Halorhodospira halophila: one gene and its partner. The protein of the gene in region 2 interacts with the protein of the main gene of each other region in a pairwise test. Links are inferred from orthologs where the notes say so. Each region holds a gene or a part of one and is shown on either strand. Other genes may lie near its edges. The genes, in order: def and CCR79_RS09735.

What was found.
Region 1: the proteins of CCR79_RS09735 (region 2) and def interact in binary tests that used the Escherichia coli proteins (3 or more experiments, as listed by UniProt). The link is inferred for Halorhodospira halophila from one-to-one orthologs.

The regions. Positions count from the first base shown.
Region 1 is NZ_NHSN01000032.1:67,530-80,519, reverse strand. Bases 5,968-8,960 are described here. They hold def (peptide deformylase), read left to right. Parts: upstream 5,968-7,205; coding sequence 7,206-7,715; downstream 7,716-8,960. Other genes in these bases: rsmB (16S rRNA (cytosine(967)-C(5))-methyltransferase RsmB), read left to right, coding at 8,644-8,960; fmt (methionyl-tRNA formyltransferase), read left to right, coding at 7,715-8,647; dprA (DNA-processing protein DprA), read right to left, coding at 5,968-7,031. Outside these bases: CCR79_RS12355 (class I SAM-dependent methyltransferase), read right to left, coding at 1-590; glycerol-3-phosphate 1-O-acyltransferase PlsY, read left to right, coding at 732-1,325; CCR79_RS12345 (L-threonylcarbamoyladenylate synthase), read left to right, coding at 1,322-1,897; tRNA (adenosine(37)-N6)-threonylcarbamoyltransferase complex transferase subunit TsaD, read left to right, coding at 1,938-2,945; CCR79_RS12335 (DNA topoisomerase I), read right to left, coding at 2,938-5,337; CCR79_RS12330 (DUF494 family protein), read right to left, coding at 5,443-5,913; more of dprA, read right to left, coding at 5,916-5,967; more of rsmB, read left to right, coding at 8,961-9,933; hemF (oxygen-dependent coproporphyrinogen oxidase), read left to right, coding at 9,930-10,850; CCR79_RS12300 (class 1 fructose-bisphosphatase), read right to left, coding at 10,900-11,916; CCR79_RS12295 (6-phosphofructokinase), read left to right, coding at 12,068-12,990. UniProt on the Escherichia coli protein: Removes the formyl group from the N-terminal Met of newly synthesized proteins. Requires at least a dipeptide for an efficient rate of reaction. N-terminal L-methionine is a prerequisite for activity but the enzyme has broad specificity at other positions.
Region 2 is NZ_NHSN01000025.1:77,168-86,221, forward strand. The notes cover bases 5,554-8,354. They hold CCR79_RS09735 (aspartate-semialdehyde dehydrogenase), read right to left. Parts: upstream 7,565-8,354; coding sequence 6,542-7,564; downstream 5,554-6,541. Other genes in these bases: CCR79_RS09730 (FimV/HubP family polar landmark protein), read right to left, coding at 5,554-6,519; CCR79_RS09740 (outer membrane beta-barrel protein), read left to right, coding at 7,744-8,354. Outside these bases: accD (acetyl-CoA carboxylase, carboxyltransferase subunit beta), read right to left, coding at 1-542; trpA (tryptophan synthase subunit alpha), read right to left, coding at 539-1,360; trpB (tryptophan synthase subunit beta), read right to left, coding at 1,357-2,577; CCR79_RS09720 (phosphoribosylanthranilate isomerase), read right to left, coding at 2,561-3,184; tRNA pseudouridine(38-40) synthase TruA, read right to left, coding at 3,245-4,045; more of CCR79_RS09730, read right to left, coding at 4,057-5,553; more of CCR79_RS09740, read left to right, coding at 8,355-8,364; leuB (3-isopropylmalate dehydrogenase), read right to left, coding at 8,464-9,054.

The DNA of each region.
Region 1 (12,990 bases), on a different replicon or contig from region 2:
TCGGGCTGCACGCCGAGCTCGCGGATCCCGTCGCCGCGCTTGACGAAGCGGCGCACCGGCAGGGCGTCGAGGACCTCGTTGGCGACCCAGACCGCCCGCGGGCTGTCGGTGGGCAGCGTCTCGAGCCACTCGACGCGCTCGAGCAGGTGGGGGACGAGGTCGGCGAGGGTCTGCTCCTGCTCCTGGCGCAGGGCGGCGCTCACCTCGAGCATGCGCCAGCGCCGCGGCAGACGGCCGAGGTGCTCGAGTTCGGCCAGCGCAGCGGCCGCCAGGCGTCCGGTGCCCGGGCCGAGCTCGATGACGTCGCCGCCACCCAGGTGGTCGAGGATTTCCGCGGCCTGCCGGGCCAGGGTGCGGGAGAACAGCGCGCTGAGTTCCGGGGCGGTGGCGAAGTCGCCCCCGGCACCGAAACGGGCCGCGCCGGCGCGATAGTAGCCGAGGCCGGGCTCGTACAGGGCCCGGTCCATGAAGGCCTCGAAGGTCAGCGCACCGCCGGCCTCGTCCATGGCCGTACGCAGGCGCTGGCTCAGGCGGTGGCTGATCGCCAGGGCGGTCGGGTCGAGGTCCAGGGCGGGGTTGTCTCGGGTCATGCCCGAGAGTTTCAGGGGCAACGCGCCGCGTGGCAAGGCGTATCGTCCGTGCCGCGTTTCCGGTATACGGTGGAGGGCGGCAGCGCCGCCCGGAGCTGATTGAAACTTGCAACGCGCCACTGATCGACAGAGACTTGCGCCATGCTGGATGTCATCCTTGTAATCATCGGTTATCTCATCGGTTCCATCTCCTCGGCGATCGTGGTCTGCCGGGTGATGAATCTCGGCGACCCGCGCCAGGGCGGCTCCGGCAACCCCGGGGCGACCAACGTGTTGCGCCTGGCCGGCAAGGTGCCGGCGGGCATTACCCTGGTTGGCGACTGGCTCAAGGGGACGCTCCCGGTGCTGCTGGCCTGGCTGGCCACCGAGGATCCGGTGGTGGCCAGCGCCGCGGGTCTGGCGGCCTTCTTTGGCCACCTGTTCCCGGTCTACTTCCGGTTCCAGGGGGGCAAGGGTGTGGCCACGGGCCTGGGGGTGATCCTGGCCTGGTCTCCGCTGGCCCTGCTGGCCACTGCGGTGACCTGGCTGGCCGTGGCCGGCGCCTTCCGCTACTCCTCGCTGGCCGCCGTGGTGGCCTTCGCCATGGCGCCGATCTACATGCTCTGGCTCTCGGGCTCGCCGGTGCTCACCGCGGCGACGGCCATCCTCACGGTGGCCATCGTCTGGCGCCACCGCGAGAACATCGTCCGGCTCGCCGCCGGTGAGGAGAGCCGCATCGGCTCCTCGGGCTCATGAGCGAGCGTGCGGCCGGCAGCAGCCCGTTCCGGATCGGGCACGCGGCTGCCGTCCTGCGCCGCGGTGGGGTGGTGGCCTATCCCACCGAGGCGGTCTGGGGGCTGGGGTGCGATCCGCGGCGCGACGACGCCGTGGCGCGCCTGCTGGCGCTGAAGGGTCGTCCCGAGCGTCAGGGCCTGATCCTGATCGCCGCCGAGCCGGAGCAGCTCGGCGGCTTCCTGGCACCGCTGCCGGAGGAGCGGGCCGAGGAGATCCGCGCCAGCTGGCCGGGGCCGATGACCTGGGTGCTGCCGGCCTCGCCCCGGGCGCCGAGGTGGGTCAGTGGTGGACGCGACACGGTGGCCGTGCGGGTGACCGCGCATCCGGTGGCCGCGGCCCTGTGCCGGGCCTTCGGCGGTGCGCTGGTCTCCACCAGCGCCAACCCCTCGGCCGGGCGGCCCGCTCGGAGCGCACCGCAGGTGCGGCGTTACTTCGGCACGCGGATCGATGCCCTGGTGCCTGGTCGGCTGGGCGGGCTGGGGCGCCCCACCCCCATCCGGGACGGGCGCAGCGGGGCGTACCTGAGACGCTGAGCCGCCGTTTTCTGAATCCGTCCGGATCGGAGTCTCCCCTGTGCGCGTACTAGGTATCGAGAGTTCCTGTGACGAAACCGCCGCGGCGGTCTACTGCCGCCGCGAGGGTCTGCTGGCGCACGCCGTGCACAGCCAGGTGGTCGACCATGCCGCTTATGGCGGGGTTGTGCCGGAGCTGGCCTCACGGGATCACGTGCGCAAGTTGCCCGGGTTGGTCAACGGGGTGCTGCGTGACGCCGGCCTGACGCCGGCGGAGCTCGACGGCGTCGCCTGGACCCGCGGCCCCGGCCTGCCCGGGGCGTTGATGGTCGGGGCCGCCTTCGCGCGGACTCTGGCCTGGGCCCGCGGCCTGCCCGCCGTCGGCGTCCACCACATGGAGGGGCATCTGCTGGCTCCGCTGCTCGAGCCGGATCCGCCGGCGATGCCGCTGGTGGCCCTGTTGGTCTCCGGGGGGCATACCATGCTGGTGCAGGTGGCGGACTTTGGCCGCTACCGCGTCCTTGGGGAGTCGGTGGATGACGCCGCCGGCGAGGCGTTCGACAAGACCGCCCGGCTGCTGCAGCTGCCGTATCCCGGTGGTCCGTCCATCGCCCGCCTGGCCGCGGAAGGGACTCCGGGCGCGGTGCGCCTGCCGCGGCCGATGACCGACCGGCCGGGGCTCGATTTCAGCTTCAGCGGGCTGAAGACCGCCGTCCTGCATGCCGTCGAGGCTGCCGGGGACGACCCCCGGGGGCGGGCGGACATCGCCCACGGATTCCAGGAGGCGGTGGTGGATACCCTGGTGATCAAGTGCCGGCGTGCGCTCGAGCAGACCGGCGCGGGCCGGCTGGTGGTCTCGGGCGGGGTGGGGGCCAACGCCCGGCTGCGCGAGCGGCTCGACGAGGCCGGGCGCGCGAGCGGATTCACCGCCCACTACCCGCGCTTGGAGCTGTGTACCGACAACGCCGCGATGATCGCCTACACCGGCTTGCGTCGCCTGGAGGCCGGCCACCGCGACGATCTCGACTTCAGCGTGCGCCCACGCTGGCCGCTGGCCGAACTCAGGTAGTCGCCTTGCTGCGCCCGCGCCCGCCCTTGGAGGTGCCGCCGCGGCGCCCCTTGCGGGCCGGTGCCTTGGCGATCAGCTCCTGGCACTCCTCGTGGGTGAGCGAGTCCGGCTCCCGGTCCTTGGGCACCTTGGCGTTCTTCTCGCCGTTGGTGATGTACGGTCCGTAGCGCCCGCGCAGGATCTGAATCCCGTCGCCGAAGTCGTGGATGATCCGGTTGGCGTCGGCCTGTTTCTTCTCCCGGACCAGCTCGTGGGCCCGCTCCTTGGTAATGGTGTACGGGTCCTCGTCCTTGGGGATGGAGACGAACTTCTTGCCGTAGCGCACGTAGGGGCCGAAGCGGCCGATGCTGACCTGTACGTCTTCGCCCTCCTCGGTCTCGCCCATATCCCGCGGCAGCTTGAACAGCTGCAGGGCCTCATCGAGGGTGATCGTGTCGATGCTCTGACCGGGGCGCAGGCCGGCGAAGCGCGGCTTCTCGTCGTCGTCCCGGGAGCCGAGCTGGGCGAACGGCCCGTAGCGGCCGATGCGTACCGTCACCGGCTTGCCGGTCTTCGGGTCGGTGCCGAGTTCGCGGGCCTGGACGGCCTCCTGGCGCGAGACGTTCTTCTTCTCCTCGACCCGCTCGCGGAAGGGCTCCCAGAACGCCTCGAGGACCGGCACCCAGTCCTGCTCGCCGCGGGAGATGGCGTCCAAGTCGTCCTCGAGCCGGGCGGTGAAGTCGTAGTCGACATAACGGTCAAAGTGCTCGGTGAGGAACTTGTTAACCGTGCGCCCGATGTCGGTGGGGATGAAGCGCTTGCCGTCCATCTCCACGTAGTTGCGGTTCTGCAGCGTGGAGATGATCGAGGCGTAGGTGGACGGCCGGCCGATGCCGTACTCCTCCAGGGCGCGCACCAGGCTAGCCTCGGTGTAGCGCGGCGGCGGCTCAGTGAAGTGCTGCTCGGCGCGGATGGCGTGTAGCTCCACCTGCTCGCCTTCCTCGAGCTCCGGGAGGAACTTCTCGCCGGAGTCGTCCTTGCCGTCGTCACTGCCTTCGCGGTAGACGACCATGAAGCCCGGATCGGCCACCGTGGAGCCGGTGGCCCGCAGCAGGTGGCGGGCGTCGGCGTCCGCGGCCAGGTCGACGGCCACCGTGTGGATGGTGGCGTGCTTCATCTGCGAGGCGACCGCCCGCTTCCAGATGAGGTCGTAGAGCTTGCGCTGCTCGTCGTTGAGGTAGGCACGCACATCGTCCGGGTGGCGTGCCGCCGACGTGGGCCGGATGGCCTCGTGGGCCTCCTGGGCATTCTTCGAGCGGGTCTTGTAGACCTGCGCCTTGTCCGGGAGCCTGTCGGCCCCGTAGCGATCCGTGATCGCCTGGCGCATCTCGGTGATCGCCTCGCCGGAGAGGTTCACGGAGTCGGTCCGCATGTAGGTGATCAGGCCGACGGCGCTGCCCTCGCCGACGTCGATGCCCTCGTAGAGCTGCTGGGCGATGCGCATGGTCCGGCTGGCGGTGAAGCCGAGCTTGCGCGATGCCTCCTGCTGCAGGGTCGAAGTGATGAACGGTGCTGCCGGATTGCGGCGGCGCTGCTTGCGCTCCACCGAGGCGACCCGCAGCGTCCCGATGACCTCGGTGTCGCCATCGCCGACGGGGCCCAGCCGGGACGGGTCCGCCTGGGCCCGGGCCGCCTCGCGCAGCGTGCGGTCCACTTCCTGCGCGTGGGCCTCGTCGGTGATGGTGAACTGGCGGACCTTCTCGCCGTGGAGTTGCGAGAGCTTGGCCACGAAGGGCTGCTGCGCCTTGGCCGCATCCGCCTCGACGCTCCAGTACTCCTGGGGCTCGAACTGCTCGATCTCGGTCTCACGCTCGCAGATCATGCGCAGCGCGGGGCTTTGCACACGCCCGGCGGAGAGGCCGCTGGTGATCTTGCGCCAGAGCAGCGGCGAGAGGTTGAACCCGACCAGGTAGTCCAGGGCGCGGCGGGCCTGCTGGGCGTTGACCAGCTCCTCGGAGATGTCCCGCGGGTGGTCCATGGCCTCCTGGATGGCGCCCTTGGTGATCTCGTGAAAGACCACCCGGTAGACCGGCTTGCCGTCCAGGATCCCCTTGTCGCGGAGCAGCTCCACCAGGTGCCAGGAGATGGCCTCGCCCTCGCGGTCCGGGTCGGTGGCCAGGTAGAGGGCATCGGCTTTCCGGGCCGCCTTGGCGATGGCATCGACGTGTTTCTGGTTCTTGTCGATGGGCGCGTACTTCATGGCGAAGCCGCTGGACGGATCCACCGCCCCCTCCTTGGGGACGAGGTCACGGACGTGGCCGTAGGAGGCCATGACCTCGTAATCGGAACCCAGGTATTTGTTGATCGTGCGCGCCTTGGCAGGCGACTCGACGATGACGAGGCTTTTACCCATGCAGAGCCGTTCGTGTATGTAGAGGAGGGCGGTCGGGTGGCGACCGAAGGGCGGTGCCGGGCCGTGGAACCGGCCGCCGCGCCGGGGCGCGGCGGCCACCCGTCGTCAGTGGACGAGGTGCGTCGGGACGTCGAACATCAGGTTCTCCATCCAGTTGTACGCCTCTTCCTCGCCGGGGCGATTGAACAGGACCATGAGGATGACCCATTTGACCGTATCGAGATCCACCTCGTGGTCATCCAGCGCCAGGATCCGGTCGAGCACCAGCTCGCGACTTTCCGCGGTGAGAATGCCGACCTGCTCCAGGTAGAGAATGAACCCGCGCGTCTCGGTGTCCAGGCGCGCCAGCTCGGGCTCGCCGAACAACCGGATCGACGACTTGCCCGACGGGGCGGCCGGCAGTACGCGGGAGTCGGCCAGGGCGTCGAGCCACTCGAACGCCTTGCGGATCTCCATCGCGCTGAAGCCGGCCTCGTGGAGCTCGCTCTCGAGCGAGTCCCGATCGCCGGGTTCCTCGTCGTTGTAGAGGTAGTTCTCGAACAGGTACATCAGGACTTCGAAAACGTTCTGCTTCATCTTCAGCCCTCTGGCCCGCGCCGCTGATACCGGCCCCCGGGTATCGCAGTCACCAGGCCTTTCAGCTCCATGGTTAGCAGAATGGATGAAAGCCTATCGAGCGTCAATCCAGACCGCTGCTGGAGGGTGTCGAGGGTGAGCGGATCGTGGCCGAGGGCCGCGAGGATGCGCGCCTCGTCCGGATCCGCGGCTGGACTGGTCGAATCCGAGGGGGCGTTCACGGGGGCGCTGCCGACCGTGCCCGGGAGTTCTTCCAGGATATCGTCCACCGATTCTACCAGCTTGGCACCCTCCCGCAGAAGCGCATGGCACCCGCGGGCCAACGGGTCGTGGATGGATCCGGGTACGGCGAAGACCTCGCGGCCCTGTTCGGCGGCGAGCCGGGCGGTGATCAGCGAGCCGCTGTGGCGGCCGGCCTGAACGACCACCACCCCCAGCGACAGGCCGCTGACGATGCGGTTGCGCCGCGGGAAGTGGGCCGCCAGCGGTCCGCAGCCGGGGGGCAGCTCGCCGAGGACGGCGCCGGAGGCGAGGATCCTGGCGTGGAGGCGGCGGTGGCGGGCCGGATAGATCCGGTCCGGGCCGGTGCCGACGACCGCCAGCGTGGTGCCGCCAGCCTCCAGGGCACCGCGGTGGGCAGCGGCATCGATGCCTGTGGCCAGGCCACTGGTGGTGGCGACCCCGGCTCGTGCCAGGCCTGCGGCCAGGTCGTGGGCCAGGTCGCGCCCGGCGGCGGTGGCGTGGCGGCTGCCGACGATGGCCACCTGAGGGTGGTGCAGGGTCGCCGGGTCGCCGGCGACGAACAGTAGCGGTGGCGGGTCGGGGATCTCGGCCAGCTGCCCCGGGTAGCCCGGCCGCGCCAGGCGCAGTAGGTGGCGCGCCCCCGGGCCGTCCAGCCAGCGGGCATCGGCCCGGGCGGCGGCCCAGTCCGGGGCGAGGATACCGGCCTCCGTGGTGGCGTCGAGACCCAGACTGCGCAGGGCGCTGCGCCCGGCCCGGAAGACCGCCTCCGGCCCGCCGAAGGCCGCCATCAGCCGGGACCAGGTGCGCGGGCCCACGCCGGGAACCCGCGCCAGGGCGAGGGCGTGGTAGGTGTCGTCGTCCATGTCGTTGCTCACCGTCCTTGGCAAGGGACCGATACGTTGCCCGGCGGCGGCGGGCGGGCGCAAGGGCGGGGTTGCTGCGGAAGCGGTTCTCGGATGCGCCGTAGAAGCATTCCAGGTTGTGGCTGCCCTCCGTGCGCCGGTGCGTTACAATCGATGCGTCACTCAACAATAGGCGCAGCATCGCTCATGGCCCTCCTCGATATCCTTGTTTACCCTGACCCCCGCCTCCGCGAGCGGGCCGAGCCCGTCGCGGAGGTCGATGACGCCGTCCGCCGTCTGGCAGACGACATGCTTGAAACCATGTACGAGGCTCGCGGCATCGGGCTGGCCGCCACGCAGGTGGGGGACCGCCGGCGGGTGGTGGTGATCGACGTCTCCGAGGAGCGCGACGAGCCGCGGGTGCTGGTCAATCCGGAAATCCTCGAGGCCACCGGTGAGGCCAGTGGCGAGGAGGGGTGCCTGTCCATTCCGGGCTACTACGACGACGTTGCGCGGGCAACGCGGGTGCGTTACCGGGCGCTGGAGCGCGATGGCCGGGTGGTCGAGGACGAGGCTGAGGGCACCCTGGCCGTCTGCCTGCAGCACGAGATCGACCACCTCGAAGGTCGGCTGTTCATCGATTACCTCTCCGAGCTCAAGCGCAAGCGGGTGCGCAAGCGTATGGAGAAGCGTGAGCGGTTCAGCGCGGCGGGCTGATGGCGGCACGGATCATCTTTGCGGGAACGCCGGAGTTCGCGGTGCCCGGCCTCGATGCTCTGGTCGAGGCCGGCGTGCCGCCGGTGGCTGTTTTCACCCAGCCTGATCGCCCCGCCGGTCGGGGACGCCGGCTGACGCCGCCGCCGGTCAAGCGTGCCGCCGACCGGCACGGGCTGACCGTTCACCAGCCCGAGCGCCTCGGCGACGAGGAGGCAGCGCGGATCCGTGAGCTGGCACCCGACCTGATGGTGGTGGTGGCCTACGGCCAGATCCTGCGGCGCAACGTGCTGGATGCACCACGCTGCGGGTGCGTGAATGTCCACGCCTCGCTGCTGCCGCGCTGGCGGGGGGCGGCGCCCATCCAGCGCGCCCTGCTCGCCGGCGACGAGCAGACCGGCGTGACCCTGATGCAGATGGACGAGGGCCTGGATACCGGACCGATGCTCGCCCGCGAGGGGACTCCCATCAGCGCCGACGAGACCGCCGGGTCCCTCCACGATCGACTGGCCCGGATCGGCGCCGACCTGCTGGTCGCGCACCTGGCGGACATCCTGGCCGGAGCCATCACCCCGGAGCCCCAATCCGAGGAGGGCGCCACCTACGCCGCCAAGCTGACCCAGGCCGAGAGCTGGCTCGACCCCGCCGAGCCGGCGGAACAGCTGGAACGCCGCGTGCGCGCACTGGCGCCGGTGCCCGGGGCGCGGATCCATCTGGGGGGGACGCAGGTGCGGGTGCTGGCGGCGCGGGCTTGCCCCGGCCGCCCCGACGATCAGGCCGGTACCGTGGCGGCGGCCAGTGGCAGTGGCATCGAGGTCGCCACCGGCGAGGGGCGGCTGTGTATCACGCGGCTTAAGCCAGCCGGTGGCCGTGAGCAGAGCGCTGCCGATTACCTCAACGGGCGCCGCCTGGCGCCGGGAGAGCGCGTTCAGTGAGTACCCCTCCGCGGGTGGCCGCGGTGCACGTCCTCGAGCGGGTGCTGGAGCGCGGCGAGACCCTGGACGAGGCCCTTGAGGGGCAGTTCACCCGCGTCGCCGAGCGCGACCGGCCGCTGCTCCAGGCGCTGGTCTACGGGGCGCTGCGCTGGCTGACCCGGCTGGAGGCCCAGGTGGCCACCCTCACCCCCCGCGATGACTGGCGACGGGATCCGCTGCTGCGCGCTCTGCTGGTGCTTGGTGCGTGGGAGGCCCAGGGGCTTGCCACACCGGCCCACGCGGCGGTCTCGGAGTCCGTCGACGCGGCGCGCAGGCTGCGTCGGGCCCGGGCCGCCGGCATGGTGAATGCCGTACTGCGCAAGCTGCACAAGGCCACTCCGCCCCTGCCGACGGACGAGGCCACGCGGTACGCACTCCCGGGCTGGCTGGCCGAGCACCTGCGTGGCGCCTGGCCGGAGGATTGGCCCGCGGTGGCCGAGGCCGGCAATGCCCACCCGCCGATGACCCTGCGCGTGGACCGCGCCCGTATCCCCCGCCCGGCGTGCCTGGAAGCGCTGGCCGAGCGCGGGGTCGCGGCACAGCCCGGGGCCGTCGCACCCACCGCGGTGATTCTCGACGATCCGGTACCTGTGGCCCGCCTGCCCGGGTTCGCCGAGGGGTGGCTATCGGTGCAGGACGAGGCCGCGCAGCTCGCTGCCCCCCTGCTCGACCCGCAGCCCGGCGATCGCGTGCTCGACGCCTGTGCCGCCCCCGGCGGCAAGACGGTGCACCTGCTCGAACACGCCCCGGCGGCGACGGTGACCGCACTCGACCGCTCGGCGCGCCGGCTGCGGCAGGTGCGCGACAACCTCGCCCGCGCCGGCCACGAGGCCCACTGCGTGGCCGCCGACGCCGCCAATCCCGATGCCTGGTGGGACGGCGAGCCGTTTCAGCGCATCCTCCTCGACGCTCCGTGTACGGGCAGCGGCGTGATCCGCCGCCACCCCGATATCAAATGGCTGCGCCGGGCCGACGATCCGGCGCGCATGGCCCCGGCGCAGCGCCAGCTGCTCGACGCCCTTTGGCGGGTCCTGGCGCCGGGCGGGCGGCTGGTCTACGCCACCTGCTCGATCTTTCCCGAAGAGAACGAAGCGGTGGTGGCCGGGTTCCTGGCCGAGCAGCCCGACGCCTCGCGGGGACCGTTGCCGGCGGTTGGCCGCCGCACCGGCGCCGGGTGCCAGATCCTGCCCGGCGAACAGGGCATGGACGGTTTCTTCTACGCCTGCCTGGAACGGAGCGTGGAATGACGGATGCGATGCCGGCTGACGGCCTGCAGCGTGTGCACGATTGGCTGGTGACCTGGCAGGGGCGGGTCTGCAGAGCCATCGAGAGCTGGGACGGACGCGGTGCCTTCCACGCCGACCGCTGGCAGCGCCCCGGAGGCGGTGGCGGCGAGAGCCGCGTGCTCAAGGGCGGGCGGGTGATCGAGCAGGGTGGGGTGAATTTCTCCCACGTCCGGGGCGATGCGCTGCCCGATACGGCCACCGAGCGACGCGCTGATCTGGCCGGCCAGCCCTACGAGGCGGTGGGTGTATCGCTGGTGCTGCACCCGTGGAACCCGTATGTGCCGACCACCCACGCTAACCTGCGCCTGTTCGTCGCCGGCGAGCCGGGTTGCGGCGCCCAGTGGTGGTTCGGCGGCGGCTTCGATCTGACCCCGTACTACCCCTTCGACGACGACTGCCGCCACTTCCACCGCCAGGCCCGGGCGGCCTGCGAGCCGTTCGGCGAAACCGTCTATCCGACGTTCAAGCGCTGGTGCGACGAGTACTTCCGGCTGCCCCACCGCGATGAGCAGCGCGGCATCGGCGGGCTGTTCTTCGACGATCTCAACGACTGGGGGTTCGAGGCGAGCTTCCGCTTCGTGCAGGCGGTAGGTGGGGCGTTCCTGGACGGCTACGGTCCCATCGTCGAGTCCCGCCGCGACCATCCCTACGGTGAGCGCGAGCGGGAGTTCCAGCTCTACCGGCGGGGCCGGTACGTGGAGTTCAACCTCCTGCAGGATCGCGGGACCCGGTTCGGGATCCAGTCGGAGGGGCGGACCGAATCGATCCTGATGTCGCTGCCGCCCCGGGTGCGCTGGGAGTACGGCTTTGAGCCAGAACCCGGGAGTCCGGAGGCCCGTCTGACGGAGGCGTATCTGGTCCCCCGCGACTGGGCGTGAACGCCCTGCGCCTCCGGGCGGGGCGCAGGGCGTCCGGTTCGGGCGCGCGTCAGCCCTCCCGGTGGTAGCTAGTAACCTGCTCCACCTCGTTTTTGGAGCCGAGGACCACCGGTGCCCGCTCGTGGATGTCGGTCGGATCGAGCTCAAGGATCCGCTGCCGGCCGGTGGTCGCGGCGCCGCCGGCCTGCTCGACGATGAGGCTCATGGGATTGGCCTCGTACATCAGGCGCAGGCGGCCGCTTTGTCCCTTGGCCTTGATCTTGGCGTCGAGCGGGTACATGAACACCCCCCCGCGGCAGAGGATGCGGTGGACCTCGGCGACCATCGAGGCCACCCAGCGCATGTTGAAGTCCTTGCCCCGCGGCCCCTCCTTGCCCTGGAGGCACTCATCGATGTAGCGCTGGACCGGTTCCTCCCAGTGACGCTGGTTGGAGACGTTGATGGCGAATTCCTTGGTGTCCTCCGGGATCTGCACGTCCTTGCGGGTAAGGATGAACTCGCCGAAGTCGCGGTTGAGCGTGAACATCTGCACGCCCTGGCCCTTGACCGCGAGCACCAGGATCGTTGACGGCCCGTAGAGGCAGTAGCCGGCGGCCACCTGCTCCGTGCCGCGCTGGAGGAAGTCCCCGGTCGAGGGCTTTTCGCTGCCCTGCGGGGCGCGGACGATGGAGAAGATCGTGCCCACGGAGACGTTCACGTCGATGTTCGACGAGCCGTCGAGCGGATCGCACAGCAGCAGGTAGCGGCCCCGCTGGGACGGGTTGGGCAGGGGGTAGATGTCGTCCATCTCCTCGGAGACGAGCCCGGCGATGTGGCCGTTCTGGGTCAGGGCCTCGATGAAGACCTCGTTGGTGACCACGTCGAGCTTCTTCTGGGTCTCGCCCTGGACGTTCTCCGAGTCCGCCGACCCAAGCATGCCGACCAGGTCGCCCTTGTTGACCAGGTCCGCGATGCGCTTGCAGGCGACGGAGATGTCGTTGAGCAGGCCGGTGAATTCGCCGGTGGCCTCCGGCAGGTTGCGCTGCGTCTCGATGATGTAGTTGGTCAGAGTCGTACCGATGTGCATGGTTTTCTCCCCTGGCGTGCGGTTTCCATGGCTTCTTTAATATCAACCGAGGACATCCGCCGCCGATGGCGCGGCGGCGGCAAGCGTTCGGCGCATTCCTCCGGTACATTGGTGCGCAAGCCCATAAGCGTCAACACACAAGTCTGATCGCATGCCAAAGAACGCACTATATGCTCAGTCCGGCGGCGTCTCGGCGGTCATCAACGCCAGCGCCTGGGGCGTCATCGAGGCGGTGCGCGGCCATCCGGCCCATTTCGGCACCTGCTATGCGGCCCGCAACGGGATCCTCGGGGTGCTCGAGGAGGAGATCATCGACCTCGACGAGGAGGATCCGCTGACTCTCGCCGCGCTGCGCCACACGCCCGGTGGCGCGTTCGGGTCGTGCCGCTTCGACCTCGGCGATCTCCACGCGGACCGGGCGCAGTACGAGCGCCTGGTGGAGGTCTTCCACGCCCACGACATCGGCTACTTCTTCTACAACGGCGGTGGCGGCTCCATGGATACCGCCCACAAGGTCGCGCGCATCGGCGATGAACTCGGTTACCCCATCACCGCCGTCGGTGTGCCCAAGACCATCGACAATGACCTGGGCATGACGGATACCAGCCCTGGGTTCGGGTCGGCGGCGAAGTTCATCGCCACCGTGGTCCGCGAGGCAAGCCTCGACGTCGAGTCGGCCCACACCACCTCGACCCGGGTCTTCATCCTCGAGGTGATGGGGCGTCACGCCGGGTGGTTGGCGGCGGCGGCGGCACTGGCTCAGGAGTATGACGGCCGGCCGCCAATGCTGATCCTCTTCCCCGAGAGCCCCTTCGATCTGGGTGACTTCCTGACCCAGCTGCAGATGGCGATCCGCACCCACGGCTACTGCGTGGTGGTTGCCTCAGAGGGGCTGAAGAACCCGGATGGCTCCCTGTTCTCGGTGGCGCAGAGCCATGACATCTACGCCTATACGCAGCTCGGCGGCGTGGCGCCGCGGCTCGCCGAGATCATCCGCCAGGAGACGGGGCACAAGCTGCACTGGTCGGTGGTGGACTACATTCAGCGGGCGGCCCGGCATCTGGCCTCGCGCAC
Region 2 (9,054 bases):
TGCATCAGCGAGAACAGCGCCTCCTGCATGCGCGCCCCGCCCGAGGCCGAGAAACAGACCAGCGGGATGTCGTGGGCCCGGGCCTCCTCGGCGGCACGGCAGAAGCGCTCGCCAACGATGGTGCCCATGGACCCGCCCATGAACCCGAACTCGAACGCGCAGACGACGACGGGCCGCTGATGGACCGCACCGCGCATAGCCACCAGGGCGTCGTTCTCGCCGGTAGCCTTTTGGGCCTGGGTCAGCCGATCCCGGTAGCGCTTGCTGTCGCGAAAACGCAGGAAGTCCGAGGGCTGCAGTTCGGCGCCGATCTCCACGGCCTCGCAGGACTCGTCCAGGAACAGCCGCAGGCGCTGCCGCGCCGAGATCCGCATGTGTGCATCGCACTTCGGGCAGACCTCGAGGTTGCGCTCCAGATCCGGGCGGTAAAGGATGCCCTGACACGACTCGCACTTGGTCCACAGCCCCTCGGGGACGCTGCGGCTGCGCGGTCCGGCCTCAGTCCGGATGCGCCGCGGCATGAGTTTCTGAAACCAGCTCACGAATCACCCCCCGTCGTCGTCTCGTCCATCGCCCGGCGCAGGGCGCGGACGGCATCGCGCAGGCGCTCGGGCAGATCCGCCGCCGCGCCGTGTTCGCCGATCATGCGCACCAGCGCGCTGCCGACGATCACACCGTCGGCGCAAGGCGCCAGCGCCGCAGCGCTCTGCGGGTCGCGCACCCCGAACCCGACGGCCACCGGCAGATCAGTGACGCGGCGGATACCGGTGACCTGCTGCTCCACCAACCCGGCATCCAGGTCCGCCGCACCGGTGACCCCCTTGAGGGCGACCGCGTAGACGAACCCGCCGGCCACCGAGCAGACCCGCTCGAGGCGGGCGGCGCTGGTGTTGGGCGCCACTAGGTAGATGAGATCGAGGCCGTGGGCCTGCGCCTCGTCGGCCAGCTCTTCGGCCTCCTCCGGGGGCAGATCAACCGTCAGCAGCCCATCGACACCGGCGGCGGCGGCATCGCGCGCAAAGGCGCCGTAGCCGGCAGCCTCGAGGATATTGGCGTAACCCATGAAGACCACCGGCGTATCCGGATCGTCCTCGCGGAAACGGCGCACGACCTCGAACAGCCGCGCCGGCGTCGTCCCCGCCGCCAGTGCCCGGGCGCAGGCGGCCTGGATCACAGGGCCGTCGGCCATCGGATCGGAAAACGGGACGCCAACCTCGATGATGTCGGCGCCGCCGGCCACCAGGGCGTGCATCAGGCGCACGGTGTCGTCGGGCGACGGATCACCACCGGTGATGTACGGGATCAGGGCCGTTCGCCCGGCGGAGCGGCAAGTGCGGAAACGTTCAGCGATGCGGCTCACAGTTCGATGCCCTCCTGCGCCGCGACAGTGGCGATGTCCTTGTCACCCCGTCCGGAGAGATTGACCACCAGGGTGGCGTCCGGCCCGAGTTCCGCGGCCAGGCTTTCGGCGTAGGCGACCGCATGGGCGGTCTCCAGCGCCGGCAGGATGCCCTCGGTTCGGCTGAGCCGGTGGAACGCCGCGAGCGCCTCGGCATCGGTGACCGCGACGTACTCGGCGCGCCCGGTATCCTTCAGCCAGGCGTGCTCGGGGCCGACGCCGGGGTAGTCGAGGCCGGCCGAGATGGAGTGGGTGCCGATGATCTGCCCCTCGTCGGACTCCATCAGGTAGCTGCGCGCGCCGTGCAGCACCCCGGGCCGTCCGGCATTGAGCGGAGCGGCATGCCGACCGCTGGCCACGCCTTCGCCACCGGCCTCGACACCCACCAGCCGGACAGCGGCGTCGTCGAGGAACGGGTGGAAGATGCCCAGGGCATTGGAGCCGCCGCCGACGCACGCCACCACGGCATCGGGCAGACGGCCCTCGCGCTCCAGCATCTGCGCCCGGGTCTCGACGCCGATGACCCGCTGGAGATCACGCACCAGGGTCGGATAGGGGTGGGGGCCGGCGACGGTGCCGATGATGTAGAAGGTGTTGTCGACGTTCGCCACCCAGTCGCGCATCGCCTCGTTCATGGCGTCCTTGAGGGTGCGCGTACCGGCATCCACGGCGCGGACCTCCGCACCAAGCAGGCGCATCCGATAGACGTTGGCGGCCTGGCGCTGCACATCGTCGGCTCCCATGTAGACGACGCACTCCAGGCCCATTCGCGCCGCCACCGTCGCCGTGGCCACGCCGTGCTGGCCGGCCCCGGTCTCGGCAATGATCCGGGTCTTGCCCATGCGTGCGGCCAGCACCGCCTGGCCGACGGTGTTGTTGACCTTGTGCGCGCCGGTATGGGCCAGGTCCTCACGCTTGAAATAGATGCGCGCCCCGCCGGCGCTGGCGGTCAGCCGCTCGGCCAAATACAGCGGAGTCGGTCGGCCGACGAAATCGCGCAGCTCGCGGTCGAGTTCATCCTGAAAGGCCGGATCGCGACGCGCTTCCGCGTACGCCTCGGCCAGCTCCTCAAGCGGCCCCACCAGGGTCTCGGAGACGAACCGTCCCCCGAAACGGCCAAAGTGCCCGTCGTGCTCCCCGGCGGGATCGCCGCCGTACTGCTCAGGTCTCGTCGCCACGTTCCACCTCCGCGAGAAACCGGGCTATGCGCTCCCGGTCCTTGATCCCCGGCTCCGACTCGACGCCGCTGCTGACATCCACGGCGAAGGGGCGCACATTGCGCACCACCCCCGCCACATTCTCGGCGTTCAGGCCGCCGGCCACCGTAAGCCCCCGCACGCCGCCCGGGATCGTGTCGTGATCAAAGGACTCGCCCCGGCCACCCCGTTCGCCCAGGCGGTGGCTGTCGAACAGGAACCCGCTGGCATCGGGATAGGCCGCCACATAATCCTGAGGATCCACCCCGCCGCCCATGGGCACCGCCTTGACGTAACGGCGCTCGTAGAAGCGGCAGAGCTCAGGCGCCTCATCGCCGTGGAACTGCAGGGTATCAAGGTGCAGCCCCTCGAGCGCCACTTCCACCTGCCCCGGCTTGGGATCGACAAACAGGCCGACCACGGAGACAAAGGCCGGGACCGCGGCCACAATGGCGCGGGCCTCTTTCATATCCACCGCACGCGGGCTGGCATCGCAGAAGACCAGGCCGATGGCATCGGCCCCCAACTCCACGGCGGTCGCGGCATCTTCAGGGCGGGTGATTCCGCAGATCTTGACGCGCGTGCGCACGCTCGGCGTCCCCCTTCGGCGGCTCCAAGGAAAGCGCAAATGTTACCGCGTGGGCCGGCTTTACGCCAAAAACGGCCAGTGCCCTTCGGCGGGGAGTCCGTAATGCGGCGGGTAGACCACCCGGGTCAGGTAGAGCCCGGACGCCGGCGCCGTGATCCCGCTGCGGGTCCGGTCGCCCGCGGCCAGCAGATCGGCGGGCCAGTGCTCAGCCTGCTCGCCGGTTCCGACGGCCATCAGCGTCCCGGCGATGTTGCGCACCATGTGGTGCACGAAGGCGTTGGCCTCGATGTCGATGAACAGAAGCTCACCGTGGCGGTGCACATCGATCCGGTACACCTCGCGAACGGCGTGGGGTGCCTGGCAGGCGACGGCACGGAAGGCCGAGAAGTCTTGCTCACCGACCAGGGCCTGGGCGGCCCGGTGCATACGCCCCGCATCGAGCTCGCGGTGGGTCCACGCCACCCGGTGGCGCAACAGCGCCGGGCGGGCGCGGCGGCTCAGGAAGACGTAGCGGTAGCCACGGCGCTGGGCGCGGTAGCGGGCGTGGAAATCGGCGTCGACGGCGTGGGCCGAGCGCACGCTGACCGTCTCGGGCAGTTGCGCGTTGGTCCCTAGCACCCAGGCGTGCAGCGGGCGCGACGCCGTCGTATCGAAATGAACCACCTGCGCGGCGGCGTGCACCCCGGCATCGGTTCGCCCGGCGCAGACCACGGTCACGGGGTGATCCGCGATCCGCGACACCGCCCGCTCGAGGGCCTGCTGCACCGAGGGGGCGTGGTCCTGGCGCTGCCAGCCGCTGAAATTGGTGCCGTCATACTCCAGCACCAGCGCGATGCGTTGCTCGGTACACGCTCCCGCCAAGGCCGCCCCGCCTACTCGCCGCCGAGCTCAGCCAGGACCTGCCGGGCGCTCTCGCGCTGCGACTCGGTCCCCTCCTCCAGGACCTCCTCGAGCAGGCTGCGGGCCCCCGGCTCATCCCCCAGGTCGATGTAGGCCCGGGCCAGGTCGAGCTTGGTGTCGGCCTCATCCCCCTCACCGACCCCCAGGGACGGCTCCGGCTCAGCCTCCGGCTCGGCACCCTCGTCCGCCTGCAGGCCGAGCCCCTCCTCGGCGCCCTCGTCTTCCTCCTCGCTGAACAGGCTGTCGAGGTCCATTTCGTCGAGTTCATCGCCGCTGGCATCCGCACCGCCGAAGAGCTCATCGGCGACGTCCTGCGCGCCGGCACTCGATTCCGGCTCGCGGGCCATGGCCGGCTCAGGCTCCTCGGCGGGCTCGGCAGCTGCCGGCCCCCCGGCGGCCTCGGGCTCCGCCGGCTGCGGCTGCTCGTCAAAAGCCGCATCAAGACGGCGATCGAAGTCATCCTCGCCCTCGCCTTCGCCCGGCGCCTGCTTGCCGACTCCTTCGCCCTCGTCAGCGTCCAGACCCAGATCCAGGTCTTCCAGATCCGGCTTGGTATCCAGACCCTCCTCGACCTCGGGCGCCGGACTCTCCGGCGTACCGCCATCGGCTGCCGCCCCCCCAGGCGCCTGCGCTTCGCCCTCCGCCTCGTCGGCGTGCGCCTGGCTTGCTGCCGCGGCATCGGCGAACAGCGGACTATCCGGCACGAAGGCCACACCCAGTGCCACCGCTGCCTGCCAGGTCGGGTCGGCGTCGCTGCGGGTCCGGTCGTAGAGGTCCTGGGCCTGGCTGAGGAACGCCTCCCGATCGCCGAGACGGGAGTGCACCTCGAGCAACCGCAGGCGCAGATCGGTGCGTGCCGGTTCGCGGTGAATGCCGCGCTCGAGCACGTCCCGGGCCCGGCGCAGGTCGTCGTCTGCCAGGTACTCGTCGGCGAGTTCGAGGGCGTCGCGGCGTGCTCCGCTGTCGAAATCGAAATCGAGGTCGCCGCGATCGAGGCGCAGCCCCTCCCGGCTATCAGGCTCCGCCGAACGGCGCCGCCGGCGCAGCAACAGGCCGGCGACCACAGCGAGCGCCAGCAGGGTTCCTCCGGTGGCGATCAGCATCTGCCGCCGTGCCTCCTCGTCACGCCAGAGGTCGGCAGCGGTGACGTCGCCGTCGCCGGAGAGCCACTGCGCCCAGCCGACCTCATCTTCCGTCTCTTCCTCGCGCTCCGGCGCCTCCGGCTCAACCTCGACGGGCGCTGGCTCCGGCTCGTCCAGGGGGTCGAGGGGCTCGTCCACCTCGGGCAGCGGGACGATCGGCGTCGGCTCGGCATCCGGCGGCGGCAGCACCCCTTCCATGTCCAGGTCCACCAGCCGCTCGAGCGCCGCCACCCGCTCGCTCAGATCCTCAACCTGCGCCCGGAGGCTGTCACGTTCCGAACGCAGGCTCGCCCGCTCCTCCCGCAGGGCCGCCAGCGCCCCCTGCAACCGGCGTACGTTGGCCTCAGAGGCCTCCAGCTCGGTATCAAGCAGCGAGAGCACCTCTTCGGTGCCTTCCTCATCGCCCAGGGCCAGGATGCGCAGACGGGCCTCCTCGGCTGTCGGCGCCTCTTCCTCCCCAACGGGCGCGTCGGGGTCCGCCAGGTCAGGGATAGGCACCGACTCGTCGAGCTCCTCCACCGCCGCGCGTCGCTCGGCTGGCGGCACCCAGCTGGCCAGGTGCTCCTCGTAGATCGCCTGGGCCTCGCCGGCAGAAAGCTGCTCGATCTGCTCGCGGCTGGGCAGCTTCAGCCACCACCCACTGAGCAGGTCGTTGACGTTGTCGTCAGAGAAGGCGCGGGGGTTAAGCCGCTGGATGGCCAGCATGGTCTGCGCGACCGTCACCGAGTCATCGGGGCGGTGCTCCGACGCGATCCGCCACAGGGTATCCCCCTCCTCCACCGGCCCATAGGCGGTGGATCGGCGCTCGCGCTCACCGTCGCGGGTCACCTCCTCAAACGGCTCGCCCTCGCGGGCCAGTGGCTGCCCCTGTGCCGGGGCATCGTCGTCGGCGGTGGTCGGCCGCTCGAGGAGCAGGGTGTACTCGCGGACCAGGTCGCCCTCGGGCCAGCTGACCTGGACCAGGAAATCAAGCAGGGGCTCATCGATGGGCTGCTGGCTGGTGACGGCGATGTACGGGGCATCCTCGCCCGACTCGATCAGCTCAAAGTCGAGCAGCGACAGCTCGGGCGCACGCTCGATCCCGGCGCGATCGAAGATCCGCCCCGGGGCCAGACCGACATCGAGCCGCGCCAGCTCGTCGGAACCGAGATCCCGCACAGGGATGCGCGCCGAAACCGGCTCGCCGGCCTCGGAGCGGCCCTCGATGGTACCGAGGCTGACCTCCACCGCGGCTGCCACCGAGACCAGTGACAGACCTGCCAGGCCGGCGAGGCCGTGAATCGCCTTGCGCACGGGCTCGCCCCTCCGTCCGCCGTCAGATGTATTCGCCAATCAGCAGCTCCGCGATCTGCACGCTGTTCAGCGCTGCTCCCTTGCGGACGTTATCGGCCACCACCCACAGATCGAGACCCCGCTCGTGGCTGATGTCCTCGCGGATGCGTCCGACGTAGACTGGATCGCGCCCCGCGGCCTCGGTCAGTGCCGTCGGATAGCCGCCACCGGCGCGCTCGTCCAAGACCTCGATGCCCGGAGCGCCGGAGAGCACCTGCCGGGCACGCTCGGCGGTGATGCGCTCGCGGGTCTCGATGTGCACAGCCTCGGAGTGGCCGTAGACCACCGGCACCCGCACCGTGGTCGGGTTCACCCGCACGGAGGAGTCCTCGAAGATCTTGATGGTCTCCCAGACCATCTTCATCTCCTCCTTGGTGTAGCCGTTGTCCTGGAAGTCGTCGATGTGCGGCAGGCAGTTGAAGGCGATCGGCTTGGGATACTCGGCACACTGCGGCTCGGCGCCGTCGAGGATCGCCCGACTCTGGGTGTGGAGTTCGTCGATGGCCGGCTTGCCACTGCCGGAGACCGCCTGGTAGGTGGCCACGTTGATCCGCTCGATGCCCACGGCGTCATGGATCGGCTTGAGCGCCACCAGCATCTGGATGGTGGAACAGTTGGGGTTGGCGATGATCCCCCGCTTCTTGTAGCCAGCCACCGCGTGAGGGTTCACCTCGGGGATGATCAGCGGGATATCGTCGTCATAGCGGAAGTGGGAGGTGTTGTCGATGACCACCGCACCGGCCTCCGCCGCCCGCGGCGCATGCTCGGCGGAGATGGAGCCCCCGGCGGAGAAGAGCGCGATCTGCACCTGCGAGAAATCGAACTCGGCCAGATCCTGGATCACCAGCTCCTGCCCGGCAAAGGTCACCGTGTTCCCCGCCGAGCGCGCGCTGGCCAGCGGGTAGATCCTGCGCGCGGGGAAGCCGCGCTCGGCCAGGATGGAGAGCATCACCTCTCCCACGGCGCCGGTGGCACCAACGACGGCGACGTCGTACTGCTTGCTCATGGATCCTTAGCCCCTGTCTGGACGTTTTCCTGTCCGGAGTCTAACGCCTCGCGGCAGCGCGGGGCCAGCGCGACCCGCCGCCTCGGGCCGCCCCAGCAATCCGCGGACTGGCACGCCGGCAGGTACCTGCTAGATTGTCAGCAGTTCCCCCCAACCCGTGAAACCAAGGAGCGGCACCCATGCACAGAGGCATTCTCTATACGGCCGCCAGTGGCCTGGTCGCCGGTGGTTTGATCGGCGGGCAGGCGTTTGCGCAGCTGCCGGCCCAGGACTTCAGCTACGACTACGCCGAGGGCGGCGTTGTCTTTACTGAGCTGGACGACGCGGATCAGGACCTTGTCGGCCCGCGGCTGATCGGCTCGCTGAACCTGACCGACGACATCTTCCTGCGCGGCGAGGCCAGCTACCTCACCGACGACATCGACATCACCACGCTCTCGCTGGGCCCGGGCTACCGCCTGGCCGTCACGCCGGGCATCGACCTCTACGGGGTCGCCGCCCTGGTCTACCGCGATACCGACTTTGATGATGGCTCAAGCAGTGAGAGCGAGACCGGTTTCGAACTCACCGCCGGCATCCGCCACGGCTGCATGTTCCTCGACGGCCTGCAGTACGCCTGGGAGATCCGCTACCTGGATGTGGACACCGGGGAAGATCTCGACGACGGCATCTTCAATCTGGCGGCCAAGTTCACCTACGCGCTGACCCCGCAGTGGGACGCCGTGGGCGATCTGCAGATCAACGACGCCGGCGACGAGAACGACCTGGGCCTGGCGCTCGGGGCCCGCTTCAACTTCTAACGCCTCCCCGGGACGCGCGGAGGCACCCACGCAAAGGGGCCGCACCTTGTCGGGTGCGGCCCCTCTGTCGCGGATGGTCGCTGCGGGCTGTAGCTGGAGCTACAGCCGCTGCGCCACCGCCTCGCCCATTTCGCGCGTGCCCACCGGCCGCGTGCCGCCCTGCAGGTCCGGGGTGCGCAGCCCTTCCTCGAGCACCGCCCCCACGGCGGCCTCGACCCGGTCGGCAGCCTCGCCGGCACCCAGGCTATAGCGCAGCATCATCGCCACCGAGAGGATCGTGGCCAGCGGATTGGCCTTGTCCTGCCCGGCGATGTCCGGCGCCGAGCCGTGCACCGGCTCGTAGAGCCCCTTGCCGTACTCATCCAGCGAGGCCGAGGGCAGCATGCCGATGGAGCCGGTCAACTGGGCGGCGCAGTCCGAGAGGATGTCGCCGAAGAGGTTGCCGGTGACCACCACGTCGAACTGCTTCGGCGCGCGCACCAGCTGCATGGCGGCGTTGTCTACATACATATGGGAGAGCTCCACCGCCGGATAGTCGGCGGCCACCCGCTCGGCGACCTCCCGCCAGAGCTCCGAGCTCTCCAACACGTTCGCCTTGTCCACCGAGCAGACCCGCCCCTGGCGCTGCTGCGCCGCCTCGAAGGCCAGGCGCATGATCCGCTCGATCTCCGACTCGCTGTAGACCTCGGT